4 regions of the Billgrantia sulfidoxydans genome follow, and region 4 is predicted to be linked to each of the others. Evidence: predicted binding sites of a transcription regulator. Region 4 holds the regulator's gene; each other region holds the start of a gene.
What was found. The regulator sigma-54, encoded in region 4, starts transcription at its own class of promoters, with help from an activator protein. The targets are predictions, from matches to a motif close to TGGCACNNNNNTTGCTNT.

Region 1 (5,363 bases), 1.5 Mb from region 4:
AAGCAGAAGATCCAGAACATGAACGCGGCGAACACGTAGCCCTCGAGCGAGAAGCCCAGCCAGCGGGAATCCGACAGCGCCGCCTGCACGATGCCCAGCAGGTCGAACAGCCCGATGATCATGACCAGGGTGGTGTCCTTGAACAGCGAGATGAAGGTGTTGACGATACCGGGGATCATCATCTTCAGCGCCTGGGGCAGCACGATCAGGCCCATGCGCATCCAGTAGCTCATGCCCAGCGCTGCCGCCGCCTCCTCCTGGCCGCGGGGGATCGCCTGCAGCCCGCCGCGGATGACCTCGGCCATGTAGGCGCTCTGGAATAGCGTGATGCCGATGAAAGCCCGGATCAGGCGGTCGACGCTGACGCCGGTGGGCATGAACAGCGGCAGCATCACCGAGGCCATGAACAGCACCGTGATCAGCGGCACGCCGCGCCAGAACTCGATGAACACCACGCAGAAGCTCTTGACGATGGGCATCTGCGAGCGGCGCCCCAGCGCCAGCAGGATACCGATCGGCAGCGCCCCGACCATGCCCACCACGGCCAGCACCAGGGTCAACATCAGCCCGCCCCAGCGGTGGGTCTCCACCACCCGCAGGCCGAAGAAGCCGCCGTAGAGCATGAAGTAGGCGAACAGGGGGAACACCACCAGGGTCGCCAGCGCCACCCAGCGCTTGAACGGCAGCCGCGGGATCGCCAGCCAGGCGATCAGCGCGGCGAAGGTGAGGAAGGTCACGTCGACCCGCCAGAGCTCGCCGCGCGGATAGAGGCCGTAGATGAACTGGGTGAAGCGGGCGCTGACGAATACCCAGCAGGCCCCCTCGCGGGAGCAGTCGTCGCGGGTGGTGCCGATCCAGTCGGCGTTGATGAAGGCCCACTGGATGGTGGGCGTCAGCAGCAGGTAGAGCAGGTAGAGTCCCAGCAGGGTGAAAAAACTGTTCACCGGCCCGCTGAACAGGTTGGCGCGCAGCCAGGCCAGCGGCCCCACCGTGTTCCGGGGGGCCGGGCGCGCCGCTATCATCTCGTGTCGTATCGTCATGGCGCTCTCCTAGCGTTCCACCAGCGCCACGCGGGCGTTGAACCAATTCATGAACATCGACACCAGCAGGCTGATGGTGAGGTAGACCGCCATGGTCATGGCGATGACCTCGATCGCCTGTCCCGTCTGGTTGAGGGTGGTGCCGGCGAATACCGAGACCAGGTCCGGATAGCCGATGGCCGTGGCCAGCGAGGAGTTCTTGATCAGGTTGAGGTACTGGCTGGTCAGCGGCGGGATGATCACGCGCAGCGCCTGGGGCACCACCACCAGCCGCAGTACCAGGTTCTGCGGCAGGCTGAGCGCCTGGGCCGCCTCGGTCTGGCCGTGGGGTATCGCCTGGATGCCGGAGCGTACGATCTCGGCGATGAACGAGGCCGTGTAGATGGAGAGCGCCAGCCACAGCGCCAGGAACTCGGGTATCACGGTGAAACCGCCGCGGAAATTGAAGCCGCGCAGCTCCGGCACGTCCCAGGTCACCGGCACGCCGGTCACCAACAGCACCAGCAGCGGTAGGCCGACGATCAGGCCCAGCGAGATCCAGCCCGCCGGCAGGCGCTTGCCGGTGGCCTCGTGGCGGCGCTTGTTCCAGATCATCAGGGCGATGCTGGCCACGATGGCCACGCCGAAGGCCAGCGGAATCAGGCCGAACCCCGACTCGAACAGCGGCTCGGGCAGAAACAGGCCGCGCACGTTGAGGAAGGCCACCTCGCCGAACGTCAAGCTGTCGCGCGGGCTGGGCATGGCGCGCAGCACGGCGAAGTACCAGAAGAAGATCTGCAGCAGCAGCGGGATGTTGCGGAAGATTTCGATATAGCCGCTGGCCAGCCGGGCGATCAGCCAGTTGGGCGACAGCCGGGCGATACCGACGATGAAACCGATGATGGTGGCCGCCAGGATCCCCAGCGCGGAAACCACCAGAGTATTGAGCAGGCCCACCACGAAGGTACGGCCGTAGGTACTCTGGGACGAATAGTCGATCAGGCTCTGGACGATGCCGAAGCCGGCGGTATTGGTCAGGAAGCCGAAGCCGGTGGTGATGCCGCGGGCCGCCAGGTTGGCCTGGGTATTGCCGATGATGTAGAGCAGGAAGACGACGACAGCGGCAACCAGCAGCAGTTGAAAGGCCAGCGCACGCTTGGCGCGATCACGCCAGAAGGGCGGTTTTGGGCCCAGCGAATGGGCCTTGGGTCGAACGGACATGAAGGAACTCTCCGCCTGGATCCGTCAAGCAGGTATCAGCCAGCCGGCCCGGAGAGTGTCCGGGGCCGGGGCAGTACGAGGATCGGGGCATCGCGACGATGCCCCGGGCGGTACGATCAGCGAATCGGCGGTGCGTACTGGATGCCGCCCTCGGTCCACAGCGCGTTGACGCCGCGCTCGATCTCGAGCGGTGAGCTCATGCCCACGTTGCGGTCATAGCTCTCGCCGTAGTTGCCGACCTGCTTGATGATGTTGTAGGCCCAGTCGGCCTCGAGACCCATCGCCTCGCCGTAGTTGCCGTCGCGGCCCAGCAGGCGGGCGACGTCGGGGTTATCGGACTCGAGCATCTCGTCGACGTTGTCGCTGGTGATGCCCATCTCCTCGGCGTTGAGCATGGCGAACAGCGACCACTTGACGATGTTGAACCACTTGTCGTCACCCTGGCGCACCACCGGGCCCAGCGGCTCCTTGGAGATGATCTCGGGCAGTATGACCGACTGGTCCGGGTCGGAGAGCTGAATGCGCAGCGCGGCCAGCTGCGAGGTATCGGAGGTCAGCACGTCGCAGCGGCCGGCCTCGTAGCCGCCCACGGTCTGCTCGGAGGTGTCGAAGACGATGGGGTCGAACTCCATGCCATTGGCACGGAAGTAGTCGGCTACGTTGAGCTCGGTGGTGGTGCCCGACTGCACGCAGATCGCCGCACCGTCGAGCTCCTTGGCGCTGGAGACGCCGAGGTCCTTGTTGATCATGAAGCCGATACCGTCGTAGAAGGTCACGCCGGTGAAGTTCAGGCCCAGGGTGGTGTCGCGGGTGGTGGTCCAGGTGGTGTTGCGCGAGAGCACGTCGACCTCGCCGGACTGCAGCGCGGTGAAGCGCTCCACGGCGTTGAGCGAGATGTAGCGAACCGCCTCGGAGTCGCCAAACACCGCCGCCGCCACGGCACGGCAGATGTCGACGTCCAGGCCCTGCCATTCGCCCTGGTCGTCCGGCGCGGAGAAGCCCGGCAGACCGTCGCTGACGCCGCACTGCACGGCGCCGCGCTCGCGGGTGTCGTCCAGGGTATCGGCGGAGGCGATGGCAGCGGTTCCCAGGGCCAGGGCCGCTGCGGAAGTGAGCAGCAGCCACTTGTTGTTGTTGTCGCGCATTGAAGATCCCTCGTAGGTCTGTTGTGTGTCTTGGACGATGCATGCCGAAGCATGTGCCCAGCACCTTAGCAAGGTTTGTTCCAATGCGGGGATAGCGCAGGCAAAACCCTTATTCAACGCTCGTGCCAGAGAAGATCCCGCCTGAACCACTGCTCCGTTCTGGTGCGCCAAGGCGCGGTTTGCGCCCCGCCTGTACGCCGGACCAGGCGTTCACCCGACCATAGGCGAGACGCCCCCGCAGGCCAAGCCTGCGGGGGCGTCTTGCGAGGGCGCCCGCCACACCGGGGAGCCCGGCCGATGCGAGCCGGCGTCAGTGGCGAATCAGGTAGTCGAAGGCACCCAGGGCGGCCTTCGAGCCCTCGCCCATGGCGATGACGATCTGCTTGTAGGGCACGGTGGTGACGTCGCCGGCGGCGAAGATACCGGGCACCGAGGTCATGCCGCGCTCGTCGACCACGATCTCGCCGCGCGGCGACAGCTCGATCGACGAGTCGGTGAGCCACTCGGTATTGGGCACCAGGCCGATCTGCACGAAGATGCCTTCCAGCTCGAGCCGCTTGATCTCGCCGCTGGCGCGCTCCTCGTACGTCAAGCCGTTGACCCGGGTGCCGTCGCCGTTCACCTCGGTGGTGCGCGCGCCGAGGATGATCTCGACGTTGGGCAGGCTCTTCAGCTTCTTCTGCAGTACCGCGTCGGCGCGCAGCTCGTCCATGAACTCGATCAGCGTCACGTGGCCGACGATGCCGGCCAGGTCGATAGCCGCCTCAACGCCGGAGTTGCCGCCGCCGATCACCGCCACGCGCTTGCCCTTGAACAGCGGGCCGTCGCAGTGGGGGCAGTAGGCCACCCCCTTGTTGCGGTACTCCGCCTCGCCGGGCACGTTCATCTCGCGCCAGCGCGCGCCGGTGGAGAGGATCAGCGTCTTGCTCTTGAGGCGCGCGCCGGAGGCGAATTCCACCTCGTGCTCGCCGCCCTGGTCGGCCGCCGGAATCAGCTTCACGGCGCGCTGCAGGTTCATGATGTCGGCTTCGTACCCCTTGACGTGCTCCTCCAGCGCCGCGGCCAGCTTGGGACCTTCGGTGTAGGGCACGGAGATGAAGTTCTCGATCGCCATGGTATCGAGCACCTGGCCGCCGAAGCGTTCGGCCGCCACGCCGGTGCGGATGCCCTTGCGTGCGGCATAGATGGCCGCCGCGGCACCGGCCGGGCCGCCGCCCACCACCAGTACGTCGAACGGGTCCTTGTCGTTGAGCTTGGCCGCCTCGCGCTGGGCCGCACCGGTGTCGACCTTGGCCAGGATCTGCTCCAGGCTCATGCGCCCCTGGTCGAAGGGCTCGCCGTTGAGGTAGATGCTCGGCACCGACATCACCTGGCGCGCTTCGACCTCGTCCTGGAACAGCGCGCCGTCGATGGCGACGTGGCGCACGTTCGGGTTGAGGATCGCCATCAGGTTGAGCGCCTGCACCACGTCGGGGCAGTTCTGGCACGAGAGCGAATAGTAAGTCTCGAAGTGCAGCTCGCCCTCGAGCGCCTTGATCTGCTCGATGGTGTCGTCGCTAACCTTGGGCGGGTGGCCGCCGACCTGCAGCAGCGCCAGCACCAGCGAGGTGAACTCGTGGCCCATGGGAATGCCGGCGAACACCAGGCCGGTGTCCTCGCCGGGGCGATTCAGCGCGAAGGAGGGCTTGCGCGGGTCCGTGCCGTCGAGGCGCAAGGTGATCTTGTCGCAGAGGCTCTCGATGTCCTTGAGCAGTCCATGGAGCTCCTTGGACTTGGCGCCGTCATCGAGGGAGGCGACGATCTCGAACGGCTGCGTGACCTTCTGCAGGTAGGCTTTAAGCTGACTTTTCAGATTGTCGTCCAACATGACAGCGGGTTCCTTCATGTCTGGCTCATGAACTACGGCAAGACGCCTCCCTGACGCAGACCGGAGTCAGCGCGGGCCAGGGGCTTGCACGTCTGGGAAAGAGTGCCCGGG
Region 2 (5,363 bases), 1.7 Mb from region 4:
GTTCGGCGAAGTGCAGGGCGGCCTGCGGCGTCGGGCGCAGCAGGTCCCCCCCGCAGAGCTGCTGATGGATGGGCGCTGCATCGCTGTCGAGGGTGTCGAGGTGGCGAATCGAGCGATCGAGGTAGGGCGGCAGGGCCAGCCATTCATGTGCCTGACGGCGATGATCCGGCGAGGCGGCCAGCCACTCGCCGGCTGCTACCAGGGCGCGCAGCAGGGCGGCCAGTGTGGCCGGGTAGCGCTGCGCCCAGGAGCGGGTCACGCCGAGTACCTTCTCCGGGTGGCCGGGCCACAGCTGGGCGCCGGTGGCGACCAGTTGGCCCGCGCCGCAGTGGCGGGCCAGGGTGCCCCAGGGCTCGCCGGCGCAGAAGCCGTCGATCTGGCCGTCGCGCAGGGCTTCCACCATGCGCGGCGGCGGCAGGGCGACCAGCTCGACGTCGCGGTCGGGGGCGATGTCGCCCAGGGACAACCATTCGCGCAGCTGGTAGTGCTGGCAGGAGTAGGGATACACCATGGCCAGGCGCGGGCGCCTGCTGCTGCCCGAGCCGCGCAGCCAGTTGCCCAGCGCCAGGGCGCTGCTGCCCGGGTCTGCGTCGAGGGCGGCACCGCTGGCCTGACACAGCGACGTGGAGAGCGTGATGGTATTGCCGTTGCGCGAGAGCAGCAGCGGAGCCAGCGTTTCGCAGGGCGCGCGGCCCAGGCCCAGGCTCATGGCCAGCGGCATGGGGGCGAGCATCTGCGCACCGTCGAGCAGGCCGGCGGCGACCTTGTCGCGCAGGGTGGCCCAGGCGTTCTCCCGCGACAGGCTGACGTCCAGCCCCTGGGCGGCGAAGCAGCCCCGTTCGCGGGCGACGATCAGCAGGGCGGCATCGAGCAGCGGCACGAAGCCGAGGGTGAGGCGCGCGAGTTCCGGGCTGGCGGCGTGAAGTGGCGGTTGGCTCATGAGCGGGTTCCCCGTTTGTCGGCGGCGTGCCCCTGGGGCAATAGCGGGTTCAGGCGGCCGAGAATGTCGACGACGCTGTCGGCGACCTCGGCGATACGCTGGCCGCGGTCCATGGCGAGCTTGCGCAGCATGCGGTAGGCCTGCTCCTCGTCGCAGCCCTGATGCTTCATCAACAGGCCCTTGGCGCGCTCGATACGCTTGCGCTCGGCCAGCTGGTTGCGCGCCTTGTCCAGCTCCTGGCGCATGCTGTGGAAGGCGTCGAAGCGGGCGATAGCCACCTCGACGATGGCCTCCACGCGCTCCGGCACCAGGCCGTCGACGACGTAGGCGCTGACGCCGGCCTTGAGCGCGGCCTGCAGCGTGTCGGAATCGTGCTGGTCGGCAAAGAACACCACCGGGCGCGGGTTCTCGCGGTTGAGCAGCGCCATGCTCTCCAGCGTGTCGCGGTCGGGGCTCTCCATATCGATGATCACCACGTCGGGCTGATGGCGCGCGACCATCTCGTTGAGGCTGGCCGGGTTCGAGAGCCGGCAGATGACCCGGTGTCCCTCGGCCATCAGCGCCTCCTCAACCATGGCGGCACGTACCACCTCGTCGTCGACCAGCAGAATGTTCAGGGGTGGTGGCATAGGGTCTCGCTCGTGAATGGCATGCCTAGGTGGTCTTTTCCTGTCTCCAAGCAAGAAACATTCCATGTTTCGCTTCGTCGCAGGCGGGTGGCGCCTCAGCCGGCGCTGGCGGCGGGCAGCCAAGTCATCCGGCGTGCCCGCTCGGCACTAGCCTGGTGCAAGGGCGGAGCCGGTCGTGGGGAAATGGTGCAGGGCAGCATGCGGGAGGGGCGCGGGAAAAGAGGCATCTAGCTGATAGCCGTTCGGTCTTCGGTGGATGGCACGCTTCCTGCTTGATGCGGGTCAATACTCTACCGAGGGCGCCATGCGGCGCCCCGAGCGGCAACGACGCCCGCCAACGCCGCCCTTCGGGGTTGGTCGTTGGCGGGCGTCGTCGTTTCGCCAGGAACAGACAGGAGATCGACATGCGCGAGGCCCGAACCACTTGCCCATACTGCGGCGTCGGCTGTGGCGTGCTGGCCAGCGTCGAGGATGGCGAGATCGTCGACGTACAGGGCGACCCGGCGCACCCGGCCAACTTCGGCCGGCTGTGCGTGAAGGGCTCGGCGCTGCACGAGACGCTGGGGCACCATGGCCGCCTGACCCGGCCCAGGGTCGACGGTGTCGAGACCGACTGGGACACGGCGCTGGACGCCGTCGCCGAGCGGCTCACGGCGGTGCGCGACCGCCACGGTGCGCAGGCCGTCGCCGCCTATCTTTCGGGGCAACTGCTCACCGAGGACTATTACGTCGCCAACAAGCTGTTCAAGGGATTTCTCGGCACGCCGCACCTGGATACCAACTCGCGGCTGTGCATGGCCTCGGCGGTGGCGGCCCACAAGCGTGCCTTCGGCGCCGACGCCGTGCCGTGCAGCTACGAGGATCTCGAAGAGGCCGAGCTGGTGGTGCTGGTGGGCTCCAACCTGGCCTGGAACCATCCGGTGCTCTACCAGCGCCTCAAGGTGGCCAAGCAGCGCAACCCGCTGCTGCGGGTGGTGGTAATCGACCCGCGGGTCACCGATACCTGCGAGATCGCCGACCTCTACCTGGGGCTCGCGCCGGGCAGCGATGCGCGCCTGTTCACCGGGCTGCTGGCGTGGATGGCCGAGCGCAACAGGCTCGACCGGGTCTACCTGGAGGCGCATGCCCAGGGCATCGAGGAGGCGCTCGCCGCGGCGCGCGAGCAGGACGCCTCGGTGGAGGCCATCGCCGCCGACTGCGACGTCGATGCCGAGCGCCTGGAGACCTTTTTCTACTGGTTCGCCACCCACCTGCACGTGGTCACGCTGTTCTCCCAGGGGGTGAACCAGTCGAGCAGCGGCACCGACAAGGGCAACGCCATCATCAACTGCCACCTGGCCGGCGGCAAGATCGGCCTGCCCGGGGCGGGGCCGTTCTCGATCACCGGCCAGCCCAACGCCATGGGCGGGCGCGAGGTGGGCGGGCTGGCCAACCAGTTGGCCGCCCACATGGACTACGACACCCCCGGCGCGCGGGATCGCGTCACGCGTTTCTGGGCCACCGAACGGCTGGTGCCGTCGCTGCCCGATGGCCCCGGCCACAAGGCGGTGGCGCTGTTCGAGGCGATCGAGCGCGGCGAGGTGCAGGCGCTGTGGATCATGGCCACCAACCCGGCCGTGAGCCTGCCGCGGGCCGACCGGGTGCGCGCGGCGCTGGAGAAATGCCCGTTGGTGATCGTTTCCGAGTGCATGGCCGACGCCGACCTGCTGGCCTATGCCGACATCGTGCTGCCGGCCTCGAGCTGGTCGGAGAAGGACGGCACCGTGACCAACTCCGAGCGGCGCATATCGCGCCAGCGCGGCATCCTGCCGCCACCGGGGGAGGCGCGCCACGACTGGTGGATCGTCTGCGAGGTGGCCAAGCGGCTGGGTTTCGGCGAGGCCTTCGACTACAGCCATCCCGGCGAGATCTTCGACGAGCACGCCCGGCTCTCGGGCTTCGAGAATGCGGGGGAGGGGCGCAGGCTGTTCGACATTTCCGGCCTGGTCGGGCTCGACCGGGCCGCTTACGAGGCCCTGGCGCCGATCCAGTGGCCGGTGAACGCCGCTGCCCCCCACGGCACCGCCCGGCTGTTCACCGATGGCCGCTTCGCCACGCCGGACGGCCTCGCGCGGATGCTGCCGGTGCGCCCGCGCCCGCCGGCACAGGCGCTCGACGCCGCGCGGCCGCTGCGGCTCAACACCGGGCGCGTGCGCGACCAATGGCACACCATGACCCGCACCGGCCGTGCACCGCGGCTGATGAATCACCGCGCCGAGCCGTTCATCGAGCTCACCCCGGAAGACGCCGCCGAGTGGGGCGTGGCGGAGCATGGCCTGGCGCGCCTGGCGGGAGCGGGCGGCGACTATGTCGGCCGGGTGCGGGTGTCGCGTGGGCAGCGTCGCGGCGAGGTGTTCGTGCCGATGCACTGGAGCGGCTACTTCAGCGGCACGGCGCGCATGGGGGCGCTGCTCGAGGCGCACCTCGACCCCTTCTCCGGCCAGCCGGAATCGAAGCACGGCGCGGTGGCGCTGGCGCCGCTGGCGGTGGAATGGGAGGCCACCCTGCTGGTGGCCGACGACCTGGGCGTGGCGGAATCGAGCTGGTGCGACGAGAGCCGCTACTGGGCACGCATTCCGCTGCACGGCTGCCAGCGATGGCAGTTGGCTGGCGGCGAGAGCGCCTGCGGCGGGGTTGCGAAAAAAACGGCGCAGCGCGACTGGCTGACCTGGCTCGAGGCAACGCTGCCGGTGGCGCCGACGCTGTGGTGCACCGATCCGGCTACCGGAAGGCTGCGTGCCGCCGGGGTGGATGCCGCAGGGCGCCTGCGCTGGTGGCTGATGGCGGGGCCGCCGCTGGAGCTGCCCAACCTGGCCTGGCTCGATGCGCGCTTCGAGGAGGCCAGCGCCGGCGCGGGGCTCTCGGCGCAGCACCGCCGCCGCCTGCTGGCCGGTTGCGACGACGGCGCCGCCAACCAGGGGCCGGTGGTGTGCAGCTGCCATCAGGTGGGCCAACGCGCTATCCTAGAGGCCATCCGTGAAGGCGACGACAGCGTCGAGGCGTTGGGCGCCAGGCTGGCCTGCGGCACCCAGTGCGGAAGTTGCGTTCCCGAGCTGAAAGCGCTGATCGAAGAGGAGAAGGCCCATGCGAGCGCTGAGCCAATTGAAGTCACTGCTGTCGCCTGAGCTGTCGCGCCTGGCGCAGCGGCCCCGGGCGCTGGGGCAGGCGGCGTTCTCGCGTCTGCACGGCCTGGGCCATATCGTGCGTTCGCCGTTCGGCCGTTCCACGCGCGTCGAGGCGCCCACCCTGACGCTGGACGGCGAGTGCCGTGCCGGCCGGGTCTACCTGGTGGGGGCGGGCAGCGGCGACGTCGAGCTGCTCACGCTCAAGGCGGCGCGCCTGCTGCAGCAGGCCGAGGCGGTGGTCTACGACCGCCTGGTGGGCGACGACGTGCTGGCGCTGATTCCCGCCGGCCACGAGCGCTACTACGTGGGCAAGGAGCGTGGCCACCACAGCGTGCCCCAGGCCGAGATCGGCGCTTTGCTGGTGAGGCTGGCGCGGGAGGGCAAGTCGGTGGTGCGGCTCAAGGGCGGCGACCCCGGCGTATTCGGGCGCATGGGCGAGGAGCTCGCCGCACTGGCCGAGGCCGGCGTCGAGGCCGAGATCGTGCCGGGCATCACTGCTGCCTCGGCGGCCGCGGCCGGCATGGGCATCCCGCTCACCGACCGCGCCCACGCCCAGCAGCTGCGCTTCGTCACCGCCCAGCTGTGCCGCAAGGACGGCGAGCCCGACTGGGCCACCCTGGCGCGCCAGGA
Region 3 (5,363 bases), 2.0 Mb from region 4:
GAGCAGCACCTTCTCGTTCTGCAGGCCATCGCGCGGGCCCACCTCGGTGACGTGCACCCGCTTGGGCGCCCTGATCCCGTCGAGCATGATGGTTAGCCAGGCAAGGGATTTCCTCGACTGTACGTAGCCGGCTCACTTAACAGCCATGCGCCTTTCGTTGTATGCCTGCCTTCTATAGGGCCTGCCATCGGCCTGGCTGAAAGGCTTCGTTCGCCATCCGCCGGCCATTTCGGTTTGCGCGCGCAGTTCTCAATCGCCATCCGCCAGCGCCGGCAGCAGCACCTTGAGCTTGCGCGTCAGGGTATTGCGCCCCCAGCCCAGCAGCTCGGCGGCTTCGCCCTTGCGCCCGCCGGTATGCTTCAGCGCGGTTTCGATCAGGATGCGTTCGAAATCCGGCACCGCCTCCTCGAGCAGATGGGTATGGCCCGCGGCCAGGGCGCGGTCGGCCCAGTCGCGAAAGGCGGCGCGCCAGTCGCCGCTGGCCACCTCGCCACCCTCGCCCTGGCGCAGCTCCGGGGGCAGATCTTCGACCAGGATCTCGCGCCCCGAGGCCATTACCGTCAACCAGCGACAGGTGTTCTCCAATTGTCGCACGTTGCCCGGCCACGGCAGGCGGGTCAGGTGCGCCTCGGCGTCACGGGTCAGTACCTTGACGTCGGTGGCGAGCTCCTTGGCCGCCTCGGCCAGGAAGTGGCGCGCCAGGCGCGGAATGTCCTCACGCCGTTCGGCCAGCTTGGGCAGGTGCACGCGGATCACGTTGAGACGATGGAAGAGGTCCTCGCGGAAGCGGCCGTCCTCGACCAGCCGCTCTAGGTTCTGGTGGGTCGCGGCGATGATGCGCACGTCCACCTTGACCGGCGTATGGCCGCCGACCCGGTAGAATTCGCCGTCGGCCAGCACTCGCAGCAGACGGGTCTGGGTCTCGGCGGGCATGTCGCCGATCTCATCGAGGAACAGCGTGCCGCCGTTGGCCTGCTCGAAGCGCCCCTGCCGGCTCGCCGTGGCGCCGGTGAAGGCGCCCTTCTCGTGGCCGAACAGCTCGGATTCGATCAGGTCGCGGGGAATCGCCGCCATGTTGAGGGCGATGAAGGGATGGGTGGAGCGCGGGCTGTGCTGGTGCAGGGCGCGGGCCACGCGCTCCTTGCCGGTACCCGACTCGCCGTTGATCAAGACGGTGATGTGCGAGTGCGACAGCCGGCCGATGGCGCGGAAGACCTCCTGCATCGCCGGCGCCTCGCCGATGATCTCGGCGTCGAGCCCCTCGGGCACGCTCACCGGGCGCTTGCGCTCGCGAGCGTGGGCCACGGCGCGGCGCACCAGGGCCAGCGCCTCGTCGACATCGAACGGCTTGGGCAGGTATTCGAAGGCGCCACCCTGGTAGGAGGCCACGGCGCTGTCGAGATCGGAGTGAGCCGTCATCACGATGACCGGCAGGTCGGGATGCACCTCGCGCACCCGCGACATCAGGTCGAGGCCGTCGATGCCCGGCATGCGAATGTCGGTGACCAGCACGTCGGGCGGGTCGTCCAGCAAGCGGCTGAGCGCCACGTCGGCCCGGTCGATGCACTCGACCTCGAGGTCGGGCTGGGCCAGGGCGCGCTCCAGCACCCAGCGAATGGCGCGGTCGTCGTCGACCACCGCGACACGTGCGACATCAGTCATGGCGCCTCTCCAATGGAATAAGCAGACGGAATTCGGTATGGCCGGGGCGGGACTCGCACTCGATCAGCCCCTGGTGCTGGTGCAGGATGCCCTGGGCAATGGACAGCCCCAGCCCGCTGCCGTCGGCACGCCCCGAGACCATGGGATAGAACAGGGTTTCCTGAAGGCCCTCGGGAATGCCGGGGCCGTTGTCGATCAACGCCACCTCGCAGACCAGGCGATGGCGCTCCGCGCCCAGGGTGAACTGGCGCCGCGCCCGGGTACGCAGCAGCAGGCTCGGCGCCTCGGTGCCGGCCTCGGTCATCGCTTCCACGGCGTTGCGCGCGACGTTGAGCACCGCCTGGATCATCTGCGCCTCGTCGCCAGGAAAGTCCGGCAGGCTGGGATCGTAGTCACGCTCGATCGTCACGCTCGGCCTTTCCGCCATCAGCAGCGTACGCACCCGCTCCAGCACCTTGTGCACGTTGAGCGGCTCATGGCGCACCAGCTTGTTCGGCCCCAGCATGCTGTCGACCAGGTCGCGCAGGCGATCAACCTCCTCGACGATGATGCGGGTGAACTCCTTGAGGCCGGGGTCGTCGAGATCGCGCTCGAGCAGCTGCGCGGCGCCGCGAATCCCGCCCAGGGGGTTCTTGACCTCGTGGGCCAGGCCGCGCGACAGCACCTTGATCGCCTCCTGGCGATTGAGCAGGGCCTCCTCGCGGGAGATGCGCAGCAGGCGGTCACGCGGCTCCATCTCCACCAGCAGCTCCATCGCCGACAGCGGCGTCACCGTATAGTCGATCGTGACCACGCCCCCGCCGACCAGTGCCAGTCTGACCTCGCGCTGGGTGAAGGGGTGCTGGTCGTCGCGGGCCTTGGCCAGCACCTCGCCCATGCCGTCGTCCTCGGCGAGCAGCGTCGCCAGGCCGAGCCCCTTCACCCGGCCCAGGCTGACCGCCAGCAAGGCCTCGGCGGCCGGGTTCATCCAGCTCAGCCGCAGTTCATCGTCGAGCAGCAGCACCGCGGTGGTGAGGTGTTCCATCAGGCGTCGATACATTTACGACCTTTTCCTCGGTGAACGCAGGAGCGCATGGGGCAGCCCGTGCCTCGTGATGGCGCATCGGCGGGAGGCCGTCGCACCGGCCCGAAGCCAGGCAAGGCTCGGCATCGATCATTCCAAGCAAGAAATGCGCCAACCCTTCCCGGCGCGGCATGGCGCCGTTTCAGGGCGAATGCCGCGCTCCGTCATGCACTATGATGGTGCACTGATGAAGAAACTGCCAAGCCGGGGAGCCGAGGCCTCCCCTATCGTGGTGCATCGGCTCAAGGGGGCGTCCCCGAAAGGGAGCGGCCGCGTCAGTCGACGCGCTGTACGTAGAGCGAGACCGGCGAGCTGCGGTGACGCACCTGGCCCTGGGCATCGAGCAGCTCCGCCTGTAGCACGTATTCGCCGCGACCGAGGTCGTTGAGCATGAAGGCGCGGGTATGCATCGGGGTCTGGCTCACCCGGCCGTCGACCAGCAGGCGCACGCTGTGGTCGGGGCGCAGCTCCGGCTCGATCGCCAGCTCCACCTGCAGGTTGCCGGCGTAGCTGGCGGGAAGGTCCGCCCCGTGCTGCGGCGAGCGGATGCGAAAGGTGTCGTAGGGCATGAAGGGCTGGCCCGGCGCCTCGCCCATGCGCGGCGCAACGCCCTCGACGCGTGGCGGCTCGGCCCGGGCCCCTTCGACCTGCGAAGGGATCACGGTCAGCGGCGCCAGCTCGACCGGCTCGCCGCCGCGCTCGGGGTCGTCGGTGAAGATCACCTTGCCCTGCGCATCGGTGGTGCGATAGATCGTCGTGGCCAGCGCCTCCGACACCAGCGCCAAGCCCAGCAGACACAGCACGAACGCCTTGGCCATGGGGAACTCTCCCGTCGACGGCGGCCCGCGCGGCACCATGCGGTCGGCCGATCTGTCTATGAACGTATTTTGCCGCAACGCTTCGCAACTCAGTGTACGACAAAAAAGGGGCCCCGCGATGCGGAGCCCCTCGTGACGAGCCGGCGGCGTAGCGCCGGTCGCGGCTGCTCAGCAGCTGTAGTACATGTCGAACTCGATCGGGTGCGTGGTCATGCGGATACGCTCGACGTCTTCCATCTTCAGCTCGATGTAGGCATCGATCATGTCGTCGGTGAACACGCCGCCTTCGGTGAGGAAGGCACGATCCTTGTCCAGGGCTTCCAGGGCCTGATCCAGGCTGTGGGCCACGGTCGGCACCTTCTTGCCCTCTTCCGGCGGCAGGTCATAGAGGTTCTTGTCCATGGCGTCGCCGGGGTGGATCTTGTTCTTGATGCCATCGATACCGGCCATCAGCATCGCCGCGAAGCACAGGTAGGGGTTGGCGGTCGGGTCGGGGAAGCGAAGCTCGACGCGCTTGCCCTTGGGGCTCGCGGTGTACGGAATGCGGATGGAGGCGGAGCGGTTGCGGGCGCTGTAGGCCAGCATGACCGGCGCCTCGAAGCCCGGCACCAGGCGCTTGTAGGAGTTGGTCGAGGCGTTGGCGAAGGCGTTCAGGGCACGCGCATGCTTGATGATGCCGCCGATGTAGTACAGCGCCATTTCCGACAGCCCGGCGTACTGGTCACCCGCGAACTGGTTCTGGCCTTCCTTCCAGAATGACTGGTGCACGTGCATGCCGCTGCCGTTGTCGCCGACCAGCGGCTTGGGCATGAAGGTGGCGGTCTTGCCGTAGGCGTGGGCCACGTTGTGGATCACGTACTTCAGTTCCTGGACCTCGTCGGCCTTCTTCACCAGGGTGTTGAACTTGACGCCGATCTCGTTCTGGCCGGCGTTGGCGACCTCGTGGTGGTGCACTTCGACGCTCTGGCCGATGGCTTCCAGGGTGTTGCACATGGCACCGCGGATGTCGTGGAAGCTGTCGACCGGGGGCACCGGGAAGTAGCCGCCCTTGACGCGCGGACGGTGCGCCAGGTTGCCGCCCTCGAGCTGGCGGTCGGTGGCCCAGGCCCCCTCCTCGGAGGTGATCTTGTACATGGCGCCTTCGATGTCGGCCTTCCAGTGCACCTCATCGAAGATGAAGAACTCGGGCTCGGGGCCGAAGAAGGCGGTGTCGCCCAGGCCGGTGGACTGCAGGTAGGCCTCGGCGCGCTTGGCGATGGAACGCGGATCGCGCTCGTAGCCCTGCATGGTGGCCGGCTCGATGATATCGCAGCGCAGCACCAGGGTGGCGTCCTCGGTGAACGGGTCGAGGAAGGCGGTACCGTCTTCCGGACGCAGGATCATGTCGGATTCGTTGATGCCCTTCCAGCCGGAGATGGAGGAACCATCGAACATCTGGCCGTTCTCGAAGAACTCCTCGTCGACTGCGCGGGCCGGAATGGTGACGTGCTGTTCCTTGCCCCGCGTGTCGGTGAAGCGCAGGTCGACCCACTTCACGTCATGTTCTTCGATCAGGGCGAGAGTCTTGGCTGACATTTGTGTCCTCCGTTGAGCGATGGCTCGATTCGTTTGGCTGAAGTCCACTGGCGCTGGTTCATGCAGCGCCTGTTGTAACACGCTGTGGGCCGGCTGCCCACGTTCGCCATGCACGAGCATGACGAGCTGCCACGACAAATGCAGGAGGCGTGCCAATCATGCACCAACCAAGCCCATCGAAATAATAATTCGCTGTTTTCCAGGGGAAATATTTTGCACCGCGCTGTATCGGACTGCACCAAGCA
Region 4 (5,363 bases):
CGTGGGGCGGCCGGCTTCTGGGTGGAGAACGGCGAGATCCGACATCCGGTGGAGGAGTTCACCATCGCCGGCAACCTCGAGGCAATGTACAAGGGGCTGCTGGCCGTGGGCAATGACATCGACACTCGCGGCAGCATCCATACCGGCAGCTGGCTGATCGACGAGATGACCGTGGCCGGTAGCTGAATGGGATGAGCTTCCTATCCCTTGCCGCCTGGCCGGCGCCATGAGCGAGCGATGGCCAGGCCAGGCGAAGCCCGACGAGCAGGCTTCAACGCCGCATGGACGAGCGCAGCCATTCCTCTAGGTATCCTCTTCGAAGCGGGCCTCGAAGAGGGCCTCGATCGCTTCCAGCGCCGCTTCGGCATCTTCGCCCTCGGCGCTGACCTCGAGTTCGGTGCCGCAGGGAGCCCCCAGCATCAGCAGCGCCATGATATTGCTGGCATCGGCCTGCTGCGGCCCGCGGTTGACGAGCACGCGCGCGCTGAAGGGCTGGCAGCACTGGACCAGCTTGGTGGCAGCGCGGGCATGGAGGCCGCGTTTGTTGGTCAGGGTCAGCTTGCGGCAGGGCACACTCAGGTTTCCTTGCGTTCGGAGGTCTCTACGGTCACGTCCCGGGTGGCGGTGACCGGGGTGTGGATGCCGAGCTCCCGGTGACGCAGGCGCACGTCCGGCTGCTGCCGGGCCAGGTGCTTGGCGAGGCGCTCCGCCAGGTACACCGAACGGTGCTGGCCGCCGGTGCAGCCGATGGCGACGGTCAGGTAGCTGCGGTGGGTATCGCGGTAGGCCGGTAGCCAGCGCTCGACCCAGGCGATGATGTCGTCGAGCATCTGCTGGACCAGAGGATACTGTTCGAGGAACTCCACGATGCAGGGCTCCCTGCCGGTGGCCGAGCGCAATCGCGGGTCCCAGTAGGGGTTAGGCAGGCAGCGCGCGTCGAAGACGATATCGGCATCGAGCGGTACGCCGCCCTTGAAGCCGAACGACTCCACCGTCAGGGTCAACTGGTCGGCGCGATGGCTGGCCACCTGTTCGGTGATACGCCCGCGCAGGTCATGCACCGACAGCCGCGAGGTGTCGATGATCAGGTCCGCCAGGTTGCGAATGTCGCTCAGCGTGGCGTCTTCCGACTCGATGGCCTCGTTCAGGGTCATGTCCCGGCCGCGGGTCAGGGGGTGACGCCGTCGGGTCGCGGAGTAGCGTTCGAGGAGAATGCGGGCATCGGTGGTCAGGTAGATGACCTGGCAGTCGACCTGCTTGTTGCGCAGCTCCTCCAGCAGGCGCGGGAAGCGCTCCAGGGCGTGGGGGAGGTTGCGCGCATCGATGCTGACGGCGATGGAGGTCTGGATCGTGGGCGAGCTGCGTAGCTCATCCACCAGCGAGCCGAGCAGCATCGCCGGAAGGTTGTCGATGGCGTAGTAACCGATGTCCTCGAGCGCCTGCAGTGCGATCGACTTGCCGGAGCCGGAACGGCCGCTGATGATCACAAGCTGCATGAGGAATCTCCTGATCAGGGGCTGGCCGTACGGCGAGGGAAGCGGTCAGGCCGAGGACTGTCGTCGTATCGCTTCGACGAGACGCTCGTGGAGTTCACGCTGGCTCGTGCACTTGCGCAGCCGGGCGCGCGTCTCGGCGTCGTTCATGACGCTGGCTACTTGGCTCAGCAGCGACAGGTGCGTATCGTCGGCCTCTTCGGGCACCAGCAGCACGAACACCAGGTCGACCGGCTCGCCGTCGATGGCGTCGAAGTCGATGGGTTCGGCCAGCTTGAGAAAGGCGGCCACGGGGCTGTGGCAGTGGGGGCTGCGGGCATGAGGAATGGCCACGCCGTTGCCGATACCGGTGCTGCCCAGCCGCTCGCGCCCGACCAGTCTACCGAAGACCTCCTGGCTGTCGAGGCTCGGGGTGTTCTGCGCGATGAAGGTGCTGAAGAACTCCAGCACCCTCTTCTTGCTGCCTCCCGGAACGTCGAACAGAGCGCGTTCCGGGGGCAGGATGGTTTCCAGTGTCATGGCAACTCAGCGAACGCCGGCGCCCTGGGCGCGAGCCTGGGCCTTTTCCTTGTGTTTGACCAGTTGACGATCGAGCTTGTCGGTCAGCGCATCGATGGCGGCGTACATGTCCTGATCGGAAGCTTCGGCATGCAGATCGGCGCCGGCGGCATGCAGCGTGCAGGCGGCCTGCTGGCGCTCCTTCTCGATCGAGAGCGTGACCTGCACGTTGGTGATGTTGTCGTAATGTCGCTGGACGCGGTTCAGCTTCTCGCTCACGTAGTCACGCAGTGAATCGGTCAGCTCAACATGATGGCCGGTGATGTTGACTTGCATGACAAGCTCCTTCGTCCTTCGGGTGGTAGCTCGATTGTAACCCTTTTTCCTGCCCTGCATACCCCCTCGGGCGGCGGGATTGCCCGGGGTCAACATCACGTCGCGGGGTCAACGAAAACGCTTGCGCTCGCTCGATGAGGGGATGCCCAAGGCTTCGCGATACTTGGCCACCGTGCGGCGGGCGACCTGGATGCCATCCTCGGCCAGCAGATCCACCAGGCGGCTGTCGGAGAGCGGCTTGCGGGGCGGCTCGTCGGCGATGAGCTTGCGGATGCGGGCACGGATCGCGGTGCTGGAGTGGACGTCCCCGTCGCCGCTTCCGCCGACATGGCTGGAGAAGAAGTACTTCAGCTCGAAGACGCCTCGCGGAGTATGGATGAACTTCTGCGTCGTCACCCGCGAGATGGTCGATTCGTGCATCTCGACGGCCTGGGCGATGTCGGCCAGCACCAGCGGCTTCATGCCTTCCTCGCCCTGCTCGAGAAACTCGATCTGGCGCGCCATGATCTCCCGTCCCACCCGCAGAAGCGTGTCGTTGCGGCTGGCCAGGCTCTTTATCAGCCAGCGGGCCTCCTGCAGGTGATCCTTGAGGAACTGGTTGTCCTGGCTCTTGTCCGCACGCCGCACCAGGGCGACGTAGTCGGGCTGGATGCGCAGGCGCGGCAGGGCCTCGGCGTTGAGTTCCACGCGCCAGCCCGATTCGTCGTGATAGGCGACGAGGTCCGGGGTGACGTAGCTGCTGCCGACCTCGGCAAAGTCGCTGCCGGGGCGGGGATCCAGCGAGCGAACCAGGGCGATGACCTGGTCCAGCGACTCGTCGTCGAGACCCAGGCGACGCTTGAGCAGGCGGCGGTCGTCGGCAGCCAGCGCCTCGAGGAACTGGCGCACGAGACGGCGGGTCTGGGGCAGCAGTGGGGTATCATCGGGCAGCGCCGCCAGCTGCAGCATCAGGCACTCGCGCAGGTCGCGGGCGAACACGCCGGTGGGCTCGAACTGCTGCAATCGCAGCAGGACCTGCTCGACCTCCCGGGTGGGCAACCCCTCCAGGCCCTGACGGCGCAGGCCGTCGCGTATTTCCTCCAGGGGGTGGGCCAGGTAGCCGGCGGCGTCCACGGCGTCGATCAGGCTCTCGGCGATGAGGCGCTGGCGGTCGTTCAGGTCGGTCATCGCCAGCTGCCAGATCAGATGGCCGGCGAGGGTCTGCGCCGAGGCTTGGCGCTCGAAGTCCGGCCCCTCGCCGGTGGCGGCGCCTGAGCCGGAGCCCGTGCCGTGGTCGGGGTAGGTGTCCGTCCAGTCGCTGTCGGTGGAGAGTTCGCTGGGTATCTCGCTGGCCCAGTCGTCGCTCGGGGTTTCGCTGACGGCCTGTTCGCCGAAGCCGTCGTCGAGTTCCAGCATGGGGTTGGATTCCAGCGCCTGCTGGATCTCCTGGCGTAGGTCGAGGGTCGAGAGCTGCAGCAGGGCTATGGCCTGTTGCAGCTGGGGGGTCATGGTCAGCTGAGTGCCGACACGTAATTGCAGGGACGCTTTCATGGCCATGAGGGTAAGGCGCTCATCTGCCGGAAAAGCTCTACCCTAGACGGGTAGCCCATGACTTGCAAGAGAAATGGCTGCAATATGCATGCCAGTGAAAGTTTTTATCCCTGATTAGAATGTTTTAATGCGTCCCAGGTGCTTGCATAATGCAGTGGAGTGCGCTACAGGCGAAAGTCCTCGCCGAGATAGACCTCTCGCACCCGCTTGTTGGCCAGAATGGCCTCGGCGTTTCCATCGGCAATGATCTGGCCGTCGCCGACGATGTAGGCCGAGTCGCAGATGTCGAGGGTTTCACGGACGTTGTGGTCGGTGATCAACACCCCGATGTCGCGCGCCTTGAGCTGGCGGATGATGCCCTTGATCTCGCCCACCGAGATCGGGTCGACCCCGGCGAAGGGTTCATCGAGCAGGATGAAGGCCGGTTCGGTGGCCAGCGCCCGGGCGATCTCGACGCGGCGCCGTTCGCCGCCGGACAGGCTCATGCCCAGGTTGTCGCGGATGTGGGTGACGTGGAAATCTTCCAGCAGCTGCTCGAGCCTCTCCTGTCGCCCGCGGCGGTCGAGATCCCGGCGCGTCTCGAGGATGGCCATGATGTTGTCGGCTACCGACAGCTTGCGAAAGATCGATGCCTCCTGGGGCAGGTAGCCGATACCCGCCCGAGCCCGTTCGTGCATGGCGCTGTGCGAGAGGTCCCGGTCGTCGATGTGCACTTCACCGGCATCGGCCTTGACCAGACCGACGATCATGTAGAACGACGTGGTCTTGCCGGCCCCGTTGGGCCCGAGCAGGCCGACCACGCGGCCCTGCTCGATGGTGAGGCTGATGTCGTGGACCACGCGGCGACGCTTGTAGCTCTTGGCCAGGTGGCGGGCGTGCAGGGTCTTCATCGACATGTCAGCGCTCCGGCTGCAGGGTCATGCGAATGCGCTGGCTGCCTTCGACGCCCTCGCTCTGGGAGCGTGCCTGCACCACGCGGCGGTCGAGGAAGTACTCGAGGTAGCCGCCGTCGAAGGTGTCGCCGCCCTGGTGCAGCTCGGCGCGGTCGATCAGTTCCACACGGCGCTCGGCGACATGGTAGACAATGGTACGCCCCCAGCCGCGAACCACGGGTTGCTCGGGGTCGGGCTGCTGCTCGATGTAGGCGCGCTCGCCGCGGGCCGTGGCGCGCGAGAGTTCGCCGGCCGCATTGCGCTGAAACTCGACGCGGTCGCCGGTGAGTCGCATGCTGCCCTGGCGAATGTCGACATCGCCGGTGTAGACCGCGGTGCCGGCGCGATCGTCGAGGTCGAGCCGGTCGGCCTCGACCTCGATGGGCTGCTCGGCGTCGCGCTGCTGCGCCATGGCCGGCCCGATACTCGCCAGGCCGATCAGCGTCACGCTGGCCAGTGCCAGGGTGAATGGCCTGCGGAGGGTCGGGAGCCTGCATCGCTTCATGGCGTGAAATCCTCTAGGTTGACGGCGTCGGCTTGTCCCGACTGGGTGCCTTCCGGGACATGGTGGCCG

Region 1: the regulator sigma-54 is predicted to act here: its motif matches at 3,496-3,513, upstream of HNO51_RS20250 (amino acid ABC transporter substrate-binding protein).
Region 2: the regulator sigma-54 is predicted to act here: its motif matches at 1,827-1,844, upstream of HNO51_RS05570 (nitrate reductase).
Region 3: the regulator sigma-54 is predicted to act here: its motif matches at 2,822-2,839, upstream of glnL (nitrogen regulation protein NR(II)).

Annotation. Positions count from the first base shown of each region.
Region 1 covers NZ_CP053381.1:4,343,834-4,349,196, forward strand. The annotation lists gene HNO51_RS20240 (amino acid ABC transporter permease) at 1-1,040, opposite strand, end outside; gene HNO51_RS20245 (amino acid ABC transporter permease) at 1,050-2,240, opposite strand; gene HNO51_RS20250 (amino acid ABC transporter substrate-binding protein) at 2,357-3,385, opposite strand; gene ahpF (alkyl hydroperoxide reductase subunit F) at 3,696-5,252, opposite strand.
Region 2 covers NZ_CP053381.1:1,164,305-1,169,667, forward strand. The annotation lists gene HNO51_RS05560 (CmpA/NrtA family ABC transporter substrate-binding protein) at 1-940, opposite strand, end outside; gene HNO51_RS05565 (ANTAR domain-containing response regulator) at 937-1,569, opposite strand; gene HNO51_RS05570 (nitrate reductase) at 1,974-4,733, shown strand; gene cobA (uroporphyrinogen-III C-methyltransferase) at 4,693-5,363, shown strand, end outside.
Region 3 covers NZ_CP053381.1:357,598-362,960, reverse strand. The annotation lists gene HNO51_RS01705 (hydroxymethylglutaryl-CoA lyase) at 1-87, opposite strand, end outside; gene ntrC (nitrogen regulation protein NR(I)) at 250-1,662, opposite strand; gene glnL (nitrogen regulation protein NR(II)) at 1,655-2,701, opposite strand; gene HNO51_RS01690 (DUF4124 domain-containing protein) at 3,001-3,543, opposite strand; gene glnA (glutamate--ammonia ligase) at 3,712-5,118, opposite strand.
Region 4 covers NZ_CP053381.1:2,865,727-2,871,089, reverse strand. The annotation lists gene pmbA (metalloprotease PmbA) at 1-186, shown strand, start outside; gene HNO51_RS13315 (HPr family phosphocarrier protein) at 304-573, opposite strand; gene rapZ (RNase adapter RapZ) at 576-1,496, opposite strand; gene ptsN (PTS IIA-like nitrogen regulatory protein PtsN) at 1,542-2,012, opposite strand; gene hpf (ribosome hibernation-promoting factor, HPF/YfiA family) at 2,019-2,327, opposite strand; gene HNO51_RS13295 (RNA polymerase factor sigma-54) at 2,436-3,863, opposite strand; gene lptB (LPS export ABC transporter ATP-binding protein) at 4,022-4,747, opposite strand; gene lptA (lipopolysaccharide transport periplasmic protein LptA) at 4,755-5,294, opposite strand; gene lptC (LPS export ABC transporter periplasmic protein LptC) at 5,291-5,363, opposite strand, start outside.